One region of the Streptomyces nidicola genome, then DNA from elsewhere that is predicted to be linked to it. Evidence: riboswitches for the same ligand, from Rfam matches in the RefSeq annotation. Region 1 holds a riboswitch; each other region holds the start of a gene.
The links. Region 1 has a riboswitch for cobalamin ahead of nicT (Nickel transporter NicT). Riboswitches for the same ligand answer to the same signal wherever they lie in the genome.
Positions count from the first base shown of each region.

Region 1 (2,194 bases):
GCATCGGGCGGCTGCTCGTGGACCATATGCGGGAGCAGGCGCGGGCCTCGGGCCTCGACCACGTCCGGGTCGTCGCGCACCCGCCGGCCGAGGGCTTCTACCGCTCCATGGGCGCGCACCGCACCGGCACCGTGCCCGCGCGTCCGCCGGCCGTCGCCTGGGACCGGCCCGAACTCGAATTCCCCATTCCCCCGGCCGCCTGAGGGGTTCCGCCCTTGCCCGGCACGGCGCACACTCGTGGGCGTCGGAATGCGGCAAGGAGGCCACATTGGGCAGCAGCCAGGCACGCGCCGAGGCGTTCGACGTGACCGTGGAGATCCCGCAGGGCTCACGGAACAAATACGAGATGGACCACGAACTCGGGCGGATCCGGCTCGACCGGATGCTGTTCACGTCGACCCAGTACCCCGCGGACTACGGCTACATCGAGGGCACACTCGGCGGCGACGGGGACCCGCTGGACGCGCTCGTCCTGACCGGCGACGCGACGTTCCCCGGCTGCGTCGTCGAGTGCCGGGCGATCGGCATGTTCGTCATGAGCGACGAGAAGGGCCCGGACGAGAAGGTGCTGTGCGTGCCCGCGCACGATCCACGGCACGACGCGGTCCGGGACATCGAGGACATCCCCGAGTTCGACCGCCTGGAGATCACCCATTTCTTCGAGGTCTACAAGGATCTGGAGCCGGGCAAATCGGTCGACGGCTCCCACTGGGAGGGCCGGGAGAAGGCGTACAAGGAGATCCATCGCGCCCGCGAACGCGCTTCCGGTTAGGCGATAGGGAGGTAGTAGGGTGGTCGGGCCGTGGTGCTCGGGAAGACCGGTGACGGCCCTTCAGGGGCCCATTCCGGAGCGGCCCTCGCCACTGTGATCGGGTTTCGGACAGTGACGTCCGAAGCGCGTCGTTCCATCCTGTACGCCACTGGCGGCCGTCGGCCGCTGGGAAGGCCGGAGCGGCGGGCACACCCGTAAGCCAGGAGACCGGCCGCGGCATCTCACGAAGTGATCCACGAGGTGCTGGAGCGTGATCGACGCATGACCCTGCCCGGGAACTCCCCGAACCCTGCCCTGAACTCCCCCTCCCCTGCCTTCCGTTGGCGCCGCGAGGACACGCTGCGCACGGCCGGCCTGATCGCGGTGATCGCCGCGCTGCACGTCGTCGCGTTCGGCGTGCTGTTCCTTCTCGTCGTCCCCGAGCACTACGAAGTCGACAACAAGGCCTTCGGTATCGGCCTCGGCATCACGGCGTACACGCTCGGCATGCGGCACGCCTTCGACGCCGACCACATCGCGGCCATCGACAACACCACCCGCAAGCTGATGGCGGACGGCAAGCGGCCCGTCTCGGTCGGCTTCTGGTTCGCGCTCGGCCACTCCAGTGTGGTCGTCGCGATGGCGGCGCTCGTCGCGGGCGGCGCAGCCCTCGCGGGCACCCTGATGAACGACGACTCGCGCACCCACCAGGTGCTCGGCGTCGTCGGCACCACCGTCTCCGGTTCGTTCCTGTATCTCATCGCGGCGCTCAACCTCGTTGCCCTGATGGGCATTCTGAAGGTCTTCAAGGCGATGCGCGCGGGCTCCTACGACGAGCGGAAGCTCGAGGAGCACCTGGATTCCCGCGGGTTCATGAACCGGATCCTCGGCCGCTTCACCAAGTCCATCACCCGCCCCGGCCAGATGTTCCCGCTGGGCTTCCTCTTCGGCCTCGGCTTCGACACCGCGACCGAGGTGACGCTGATGGTGATGGCGGGCAGCGGCGCCGCCGCGGGCCTGCCGTGGTACGCGATCCTGTGCCTGCCGCTGCTGTTCGCCGCGGGCATGAGCCTGTTCGACACACTCGACGGCACGTTCATGAACTTCGCCTACCAGTGGGCGTTCTCCAACCCGGTGCGCAAGGTGTTCTACAACCTCACCATCACCGGTCTGTCGATCGCCGTCGCGTTCTTCATCGGCACGATCGAACTCGTCGGCGTCCTGCACGACAAGCTCGACCTGAGCGACGCGGTGACCGGCTGGATCGCCGGTCTCGACCTCGACAACGTCGGCTACGTGATCGTGGGCCTGTTCGTGGTCGTGTGGGCGGCGGCGATCGCCTACTGGCGGCTGGCGCGGGTCGAGCAGCGGTGGTCGGCGCGGGTGGCCGACGGCGCGTAATTCGGTTGCCCGGGCGCGCGGCCCCTGCTGCACTGAACGCAG
Region 1 is NZ_JBNBPI010000001.1:8,052,901-8,055,094, reverse strand. It holds gene ACOKM3_RS36355 (GNAT family N-acetyltransferase) at 1-203, shown strand, start outside; gene ACOKM3_RS36350 (inorganic diphosphatase) at 269-772, shown strand; cobalamin riboswitch at 787-1,002, shown strand; gene nicT (Nickel transporter NicT) at 1,034-2,152, shown strand.

Region 2 (2,194 bases), 7.5 Mb from region 1:
CGAGCACGATCGTCTCCCGCGCCCGCGACCAGTCCGCGTCCCCCCACCAGTCGGCGCCGAGCGCGTGCGTCACGATGCCCCACACCTCACCGGGCGGCACGTGCACCGAGCCGATGGCGAGTCCGGCCGTGAGGGAGACGACGAGCAGTGCGGTGAGCAGGAACAGGGTGGCGGTGAGTCTCGCTCCCTGCCCAACGTGCCGTCGACGCGCGCCAGTTGACTGTCTGCCACCTGGTCGTTGGTCGACCGGTTCCTTGTCGCCCACGACGGACGCCGTCACTTGAAGCTCTCCGGGTGCAGTCCGCGCGCCAGACCCTCCACCGCGTACGCCGACCGGACACCCACCAGGGTCGCGGTCAACGGCAGCACGACGAACCGCTTGTGCTTGATGGCGGGGACGTCCGCGAGCGCGGGCTGCGAGAGCAGGTACCGCTTCTTCTGCTCCACGCTCTTGTCGCCCGCGTAGTCGTAGATCGCGATGGCCTCGGGCCCCCGGTCGACCACCTGCTCCCAGGAGACGTCGCCGAACACATCGTCCAGATCGGCGAAGACATTGCGGCCGCCCGCCTCGTGGATCAGGTGCGTGCCCAGGCTTCTGCCGCCCGCGGTGAAGGCGGACTTGTCTCCGCTGTCGTACACGAACACGGGGACGTCCGGTTCGTCTTGGACGGCGGCGCTCGCCTTCTCGACCCGGTGGCGGAGGTCGGAGACGAGGGCGTCGGCGCGGTCGGGGACCCCGAAGATCTTGCCGATGGTGCGTATCTCGGCGTAGGTGTCCCGCATGGTCACGTTCTTCTCGCCGCAGTACTCGCGGTTGAGGTACGTGTCGATGCCCGCGTCGGCGAACGCCTTGCGTGAACGGCCCTCCTTCTCGGCGAATGCGCTGGAGTAGCCGCCGTAGACGAAGTCGGGTTCGGCTTCGAGGACCTTCTCGAACGAGGGCGCCCTCGCCGACAGCTTCGGAACCGACGCGTAGTCCTTGCGCAGGCTCGGCAGGACGGCCGAGTCGGGGAACGCCGTGCCGACCATGCGGTCCTTCAGGCCGAGGGAGAGCATGAGTTCGACGGGGTGCTGATGGATGGTCACCACGCGCGAAGGCGGCTTCTCGTACGTCGTCCTGACGCCGCAGTCGTCGATGGTGACGGGAAAGCCCTTGGTGATCGACGACTGCGGGCCGCCGGCGCGTTCGGCGGCCGACCCGGACGGGCCGCAGCCGGCGGCGAGCACCGTCGCCGACAGCGCGGCGAGGGTGGCCCCGAAGCGCACGACGACACGCCGTCGTCGCACCCGGGGGAGGGAAAGGGAAGGGGGACGGCATGGACCGTCGTACACGTGAAGCCTCCTACGGAGTCCGCGCTCCTCGGAATAAGCCCGCGACGGGTCAGTGACCTGACTCCCGCGCAGCGCTGGCTCGCGCTGCCCGGTCACAGTGGCGGGACCGTGCCGGATTCGCACCGGCTTCCTGTCTCCCGTCGCGGCGATGACCAGGCGATAGTACGCAGTGGTGGGCGAAAGGCAAAGGTGAAGCAAAAGCGGGCGGACGGTGGGGGAGTTGACCACCTGCCGGTGATCACCGGTCGACGGATGCCAAGATGGACCGCCATGACTACAGGCTGGGATGCCCGCGCCGGACGGGCCGCGGTGTTCGCGGCCGTCTGCGTGCTGCTCACAGCACTCGCGCACACGCTCATGTCCGGTGACACCGTGCCTTGGTGGGCGTTGGCCGCAGGCCTCGTGGTCATCGGTGGGGCGGCTTGTGTGCCGGCCGGGCGTGAGCGTGGGCTCCTGCCGGTCGTGGGTCTTGCCGTGGCCGCACAGGCGGCACTTCATCTCTTCTTCTCGTGGGCGCAGGTCTTCGCGCACCCGGCGGCGTCCGGCGGTTCCGTCGCGGGCCGGTGGCTGGACCAGGTGCTGTGCCGTGTGCCCACGGCTTCCATGCCGGCCGACCCCATGGGCGGCATGAGTGGCATGCATGGCATGGCCGGCATGGCGGACATGCCCGAGATGGAATCGCACGGTCATGACATGGGCGGCATGTCACCGTCCGGCATGCTCGTGGCCCACCTCCTGGCTGCCGTGCTGAGCGGACTCTGGCTCGCGTACGGCGAGCAGGCCGCGTTCCGCATCGCGAGGTCCTTCGTCGGGCGGATCGTCGCGCCCTTGAGGCTCCCGCTCCGCCTTCCCGCTCCGCCGC
Region 2 is NZ_JBNBPI010000001.1:544,556-546,749, reverse strand. It holds gene ACOKM3_RS02580 (FecCD family ABC transporter permease) at 1-280, opposite strand, end outside; gene ACOKM3_RS02575 (ABC transporter substrate-binding protein) at 277-1,332, opposite strand; cobalamin riboswitch at 1,363-1,504, opposite strand; gene ACOKM3_RS02570 (hypothetical protein) at 1,603-2,194, shown strand, end outside.
Region 2: linked by a shared signal. The riboswitch ahead of ACOKM3_RS02575 (ABC transporter substrate-binding protein) and the one ahead of nicT (Nickel transporter NicT) in region 1 are both predicted to bind cobalamin.

Region 3 (2,194 bases), 7.7 Mb from region 1:
CACCCGCTCCGAACTGGTGGGCCGGGTCCCGCGGGTGGCGCGGGAGCGGCTCGGGTCGCCGGGGCGGTCGGGCGGCCTGGGGTTCGGGGCGGCGTGCCTGGCGGTCGCGGGGATGGTGCTGATGCCGCTGGCCGCCTCCCCCGCCGCGGCCCGCGAGTGCGAGGGCAGCACCGAGCTGTGCGACCGCCCCTACGACGAGGTCGCCTATCTGACCTCGCACAACGCGATGTCGACGACCGCCGACCACTTCATCGGGCCGCTCCAGGACCCGCTCATCAGTACGCAGCTGGACCACGGAGTGCGCGCGATGCAGCTGGACACCTACCGCTGGGAGACACCCGAGGAGATCACCGAACGTCTGCACGACTCCGACTTCACGGCCGAGCAGCAGGCGCTGGTGAGGTCCGCGGTCAACCGGATCAATCCACCGCGCAAGGGGCTGTGGCTGTGCCACGCGGTGTGCAGGGCCGGGGCGATCTCCCTGGTGCCGACGCTGCGCGAGATCGGCGACTGGATGAAGGACCACCCGAACGAAGTGGTCACCCTGATCATCCAGGACGCGATCTCCGCCGAGGACACCCAAAAGGCATTCCACCAAGCGGGGTTGGACAAGCTGGTCCGCCGCCCCGACGCCGATCCGGCGAAGCCCTGGCCGACGCTCGGCGAGATGATCGACAGCGGCCGGCGCCTGGTCGTCTTCGCCGAGAAGGCGGACGGCCCGGCCCCCTGGTACCGCAACTTCTACCGCTACGGCATGGAGACGCCGTTCTCCTTCCGCTCCCCGGACCAGATGAGCTGCGTCCCCCACCGCGGCGGCGACGACAAACGGCTGTTCCTCCTCAACCACTTCATCACCAACAACGGCGGCAGCCGCATCGACGCGGGCGAGGTCAACGCCCGCCGCTACGTCCTCGACCGGGCACACCGCTGCGAACGCGAACGCGGCAGGCCGGTGACCTTCGTCGCCGTGGACTACGCGACGATCGGGGACGCGCAGGGCGCGGTGGACGCCCTCAACGAGGGCCGCTGACGGGCTCCGGTACCGCCACCGGGACCACGATCGGCTCCGCGTGATAGTTTCGCCGAGCCAGTCGTACCTTTGTGTGTTTTTCTACGCACACGGGTCAGGGAATCCGGTGCGAACCCGGAACTGACGCGCAGCGGTGAGGGTGACGGGCGGAGCCACTGCCACTGGGTCGGTACATCGGCCCGGGAAGGCGCTTCGCGCGGACGACCCCGAGTCCGAAGACCTGCTGGCGGCCTCCAGTGCCGCGTGGCGTGGGGGCGGACCGTAGGCCGGCTCCGCGTATGAGCCCTGGACGCGAAGGAACTTCCGTGCTGTTCGCACGTCAACTCCGCCGATGCGCACCGCTGTTGGCGGGCGCCCTGCTGCTCACCGGGTGCGGCACGACCGCCGCCACCGAGGACGGTGCCGCCAAGGACGGCGGTGTCACGCTCGACAACTGCGGCAAGAAGGTGCGGGTCGAGCACGCCCCGCGCCGCGCCGTCGCCCTCGACCAGGGTTCCGCCGAGATCATGCTCTCGCTCGGCCTGGCGGACCGGATGGTCGGCACCGGCACCTGGACCGACCCTGTTCCCGAGCACTTGGCGAAGGCCAACGCGAAGGTGCCGCGCCTGGCCGACCGCTACCCGTCGTTCGAGAAGGTCCTCGGCACCGAACCGGACTTCGCCGCGGCCTCGTTCACGTACACCCTCGGCAAGGGCGGTGTGGCGCCGCGCGAGGAGTTCGAGAAGCTCGGGGTGCCCACGTACCTCTCCCCCAGCGACTGCGCGGGCAAGGACAACGGCGGCGACGGGGACGGTGTGCGGACCAAGTCCCTGGGGCTCGACGTCGTGTACGGCGAGATCCGGGATCTGGCGCGCGTCTTCGACGTCGAGGAGCGCGGCGAGAAGCTGGTCGACGAGCTCAAGTCCCGGGTCCGCAAGGCCACTTCGGGGGTCGATGCGCACGGCGTGGACGTCCTGTACTGGTTCGCCAACTCCGACTCGCCCTACATGGCGGGCTGTTGCGGAGCCCCCGGCGTCGTCACCAAGGAGCTCGGGGCGCGCAATGTCTTCGACGACACGCGCGCGGAGTGGCCGCAGGTCAACTGGGAGACGGTCGCGGACCGCGATCCGGACGTGCTGGTGATCGGCGATCTGACGCGCCGCTCGCAGTCGGCGGAGTCCGCCG
Region 3 is NZ_JBNBPI010000001.1:334,219-336,412, forward strand. It holds gene ACOKM3_RS01575 (hypothetical protein) at 1-1,030, shown strand, start outside; cobalamin riboswitch at 1,083-1,272, shown strand; gene ACOKM3_RS01580 (ABC transporter substrate-binding protein) at 1,309-2,194, shown strand, end outside.
Region 3: linked by a shared signal. The riboswitch ahead of ACOKM3_RS01580 (ABC transporter substrate-binding protein) and the one ahead of nicT (Nickel transporter NicT) in region 1 are both predicted to bind cobalamin.

Region 4 (2,194 bases), 1.2 Mb from region 1:
CGCCAGCCACCGGCAGATCCCGGCGGTGACGACGCTCTTGCCCGCGTCGGAGGTGGTCCCCGCGACGAGCAGTCCGCCGCCCGTCATCGTCGCCCCCGCGCTCGTATCCGTCGCGCACCCACACAGACTCGCGCACCCACACAGACTCCCAACGCCAACAGAGACACCCGCCGCGACAAGCGCACGGCCCGATCCACATCACGCACCTCGACCGCCCGCCCCGGCGCGTTCAGCACCGGCCGGTGCTCGACCCGGCCGCCGTACGCCAAGGTCCCGCCGAGCCGCACCCCGAGCGCCCCCGCGAAGGAGGACTCGACGACACCGGCGTTCGGGCTCGGATGCCGCCCGGCGTCCGCCCGCCACGCGTCCAGCGCCTCCCGGGGGCGGCCACCGGCGAGGACGGCGAGCGCACCCGTCAGCCGGGCCCCCGGCCAGCCGGCCACGTCGTCGAGGCGGGCCGAGGCCCAGCCGAACCGCCGGTACTTCGCGGACTTGTGCCCGACCATCGCGTCGAGCGTGTTCACGGCGCGGAAGGCCACCAGGCCCGGAACCCCGCCGAGCGCGCCCCACACGAGCGCGCCCACGACGGCGTCGGAGGTGTTCTCGGCGACGGACTCGACGACGCCGCGGGCGATCCCGTCGGCGTCGAGCCCCTGCGGATCACGGCCGCACAGCCGGGGCAGCAGCTCCCGCGCGCGCTCCACGTCACCGGCCTCAAGGGCGGCCCCTACGCCGCGTGCCTCCCGGCCCAGCGAGGTCCCGCCGACGACGGCCCAGGTGGCGGCGGCCGTCAACGCGACGGAGGCGGCGGGGGAGCGGCGTACGGCACGGGAGGCGACGGCGGCGAGAGCGGCGGCGCCACCGGCACACACCACGGTGTGCAGGGCGCCCGCGCCACGGTGGTCCCGCCACAGACGGCGCTCGACGGCCGCGGCGGCGCGCCCGAATCCGGCGACGGGGTGCCCACGGCGCGGATCGCCGAGAAGAAGGTCGGCGAAGATTCCGGCGGCGGCACCGCACGCGTACACGCGCTCGTGCCGCCAGGTGCCGCGCGGGGCGAGCATGGCGGTAGGTGTCCTCACTCAGGGTGTCCACGCCCTGGTTCGACGAGACCGGCAGCGAGAGTTCCTGGCTCGCCCCTTTCGAGAAGGGGGCTCACAGTGGCGGGACCGCGCCGGATTCGCACCGGCTTCCTCAACTGCTGCCGTATATGGCGGGGGAAGTCCACCACGCTCCGAGTTGGCACGTCAACTTGCTGTTGATCACGCAAGCGGGGTGCGGGACGTCGCACGTCCCGCACCCCGCTCACGCAGACCTGGGTGTCAGGCCACGATCAGATAGATCCCGTAGGCCACAGCCGCCGCGCACAGTGCGAAGCAGGCGTACGCCCCGGACGTCGCGACCGCCGCCGAGCCACCGTCACGCGCCGCCGACTCCCGCTTGGAGAGGCCCACGATGCCGAGGGTGAACAGGCCGACGAGGGCCACGGTGACGACGAGAGAGACACCGAAGACGGAGCCGAGGGCCGCCCAGTCGATCTTCATTCCTGCCCTGCTTCCTTCTGAACTACGGCGCTGACTACGGCGCTGACTACGGCGCTGACTACAGCGTGGCGCCGGCGGGGCGCGCGGGGTCGTTCACCGCACCGGCCTTCGGCCGGTCGGCGACCTTCGCCTCGGACTCGACCGTCTCGATCGTGCCCACCGGCGGCGGGGAGACCGAGGCGATCGCGGTCGTCACGACGCCCGGGGCCTCCTGCGCGGGGGCGGTGTGCGGCGCGTCCGCCGTGACGTTGGTGTGGTCGATGGAGTTGCGGCGCGACAGCTTCCAGATGACCGCCGAGCCGGTCACGAGCAGCGCGGCGGTGAGGCCGATGCCCCACGGGCCCTGCTTGGTCAGGAACTCGGCGCCCGCGCCCACCAGGCCCGCGGCCGGCAGGGTCAGGCCCCACGCCACGAACATCCGGGTGGCGGTGGACCAGTGGACGACGCCGCCCTTGCGGCCGAGGCCGGCGCCCATCACACCGCCGGAGCAGACCTGCGTGGTGGAGAGGGAGAAGCCCAGGTGCGAGGAGGCGAGGATCGCGGTCGCCGCACTGGTCTGCGCAGCGAAGCCCTGCTGCGGCGCGAGCTCGGTGAGGCCCTTGCCCATGGTGCGGATGATGCGCCAGCCGCCCAGGTAGGTGCCGAGCGCG
Region 4 is NZ_JBNBPI010000001.1:6,901,740-6,903,933, forward strand. It holds gene ACOKM3_RS31140 (cobyric acid synthase) at 1-87, opposite strand, end outside; gene ACOKM3_RS31145 (cobalamin biosynthesis protein) at 84-1,064, opposite strand; cobalamin riboswitch at 1,102-1,243, opposite strand; gene ACOKM3_RS31150 (hypothetical protein) at 1,323-1,544, opposite strand; gene ACOKM3_RS31155 (inorganic phosphate transporter) at 1,603-2,194, opposite strand, start outside.
Region 4: linked by a shared signal. The riboswitch ahead of ACOKM3_RS31145 (cobalamin biosynthesis protein) and the one ahead of nicT (Nickel transporter NicT) in region 1 are both predicted to bind cobalamin.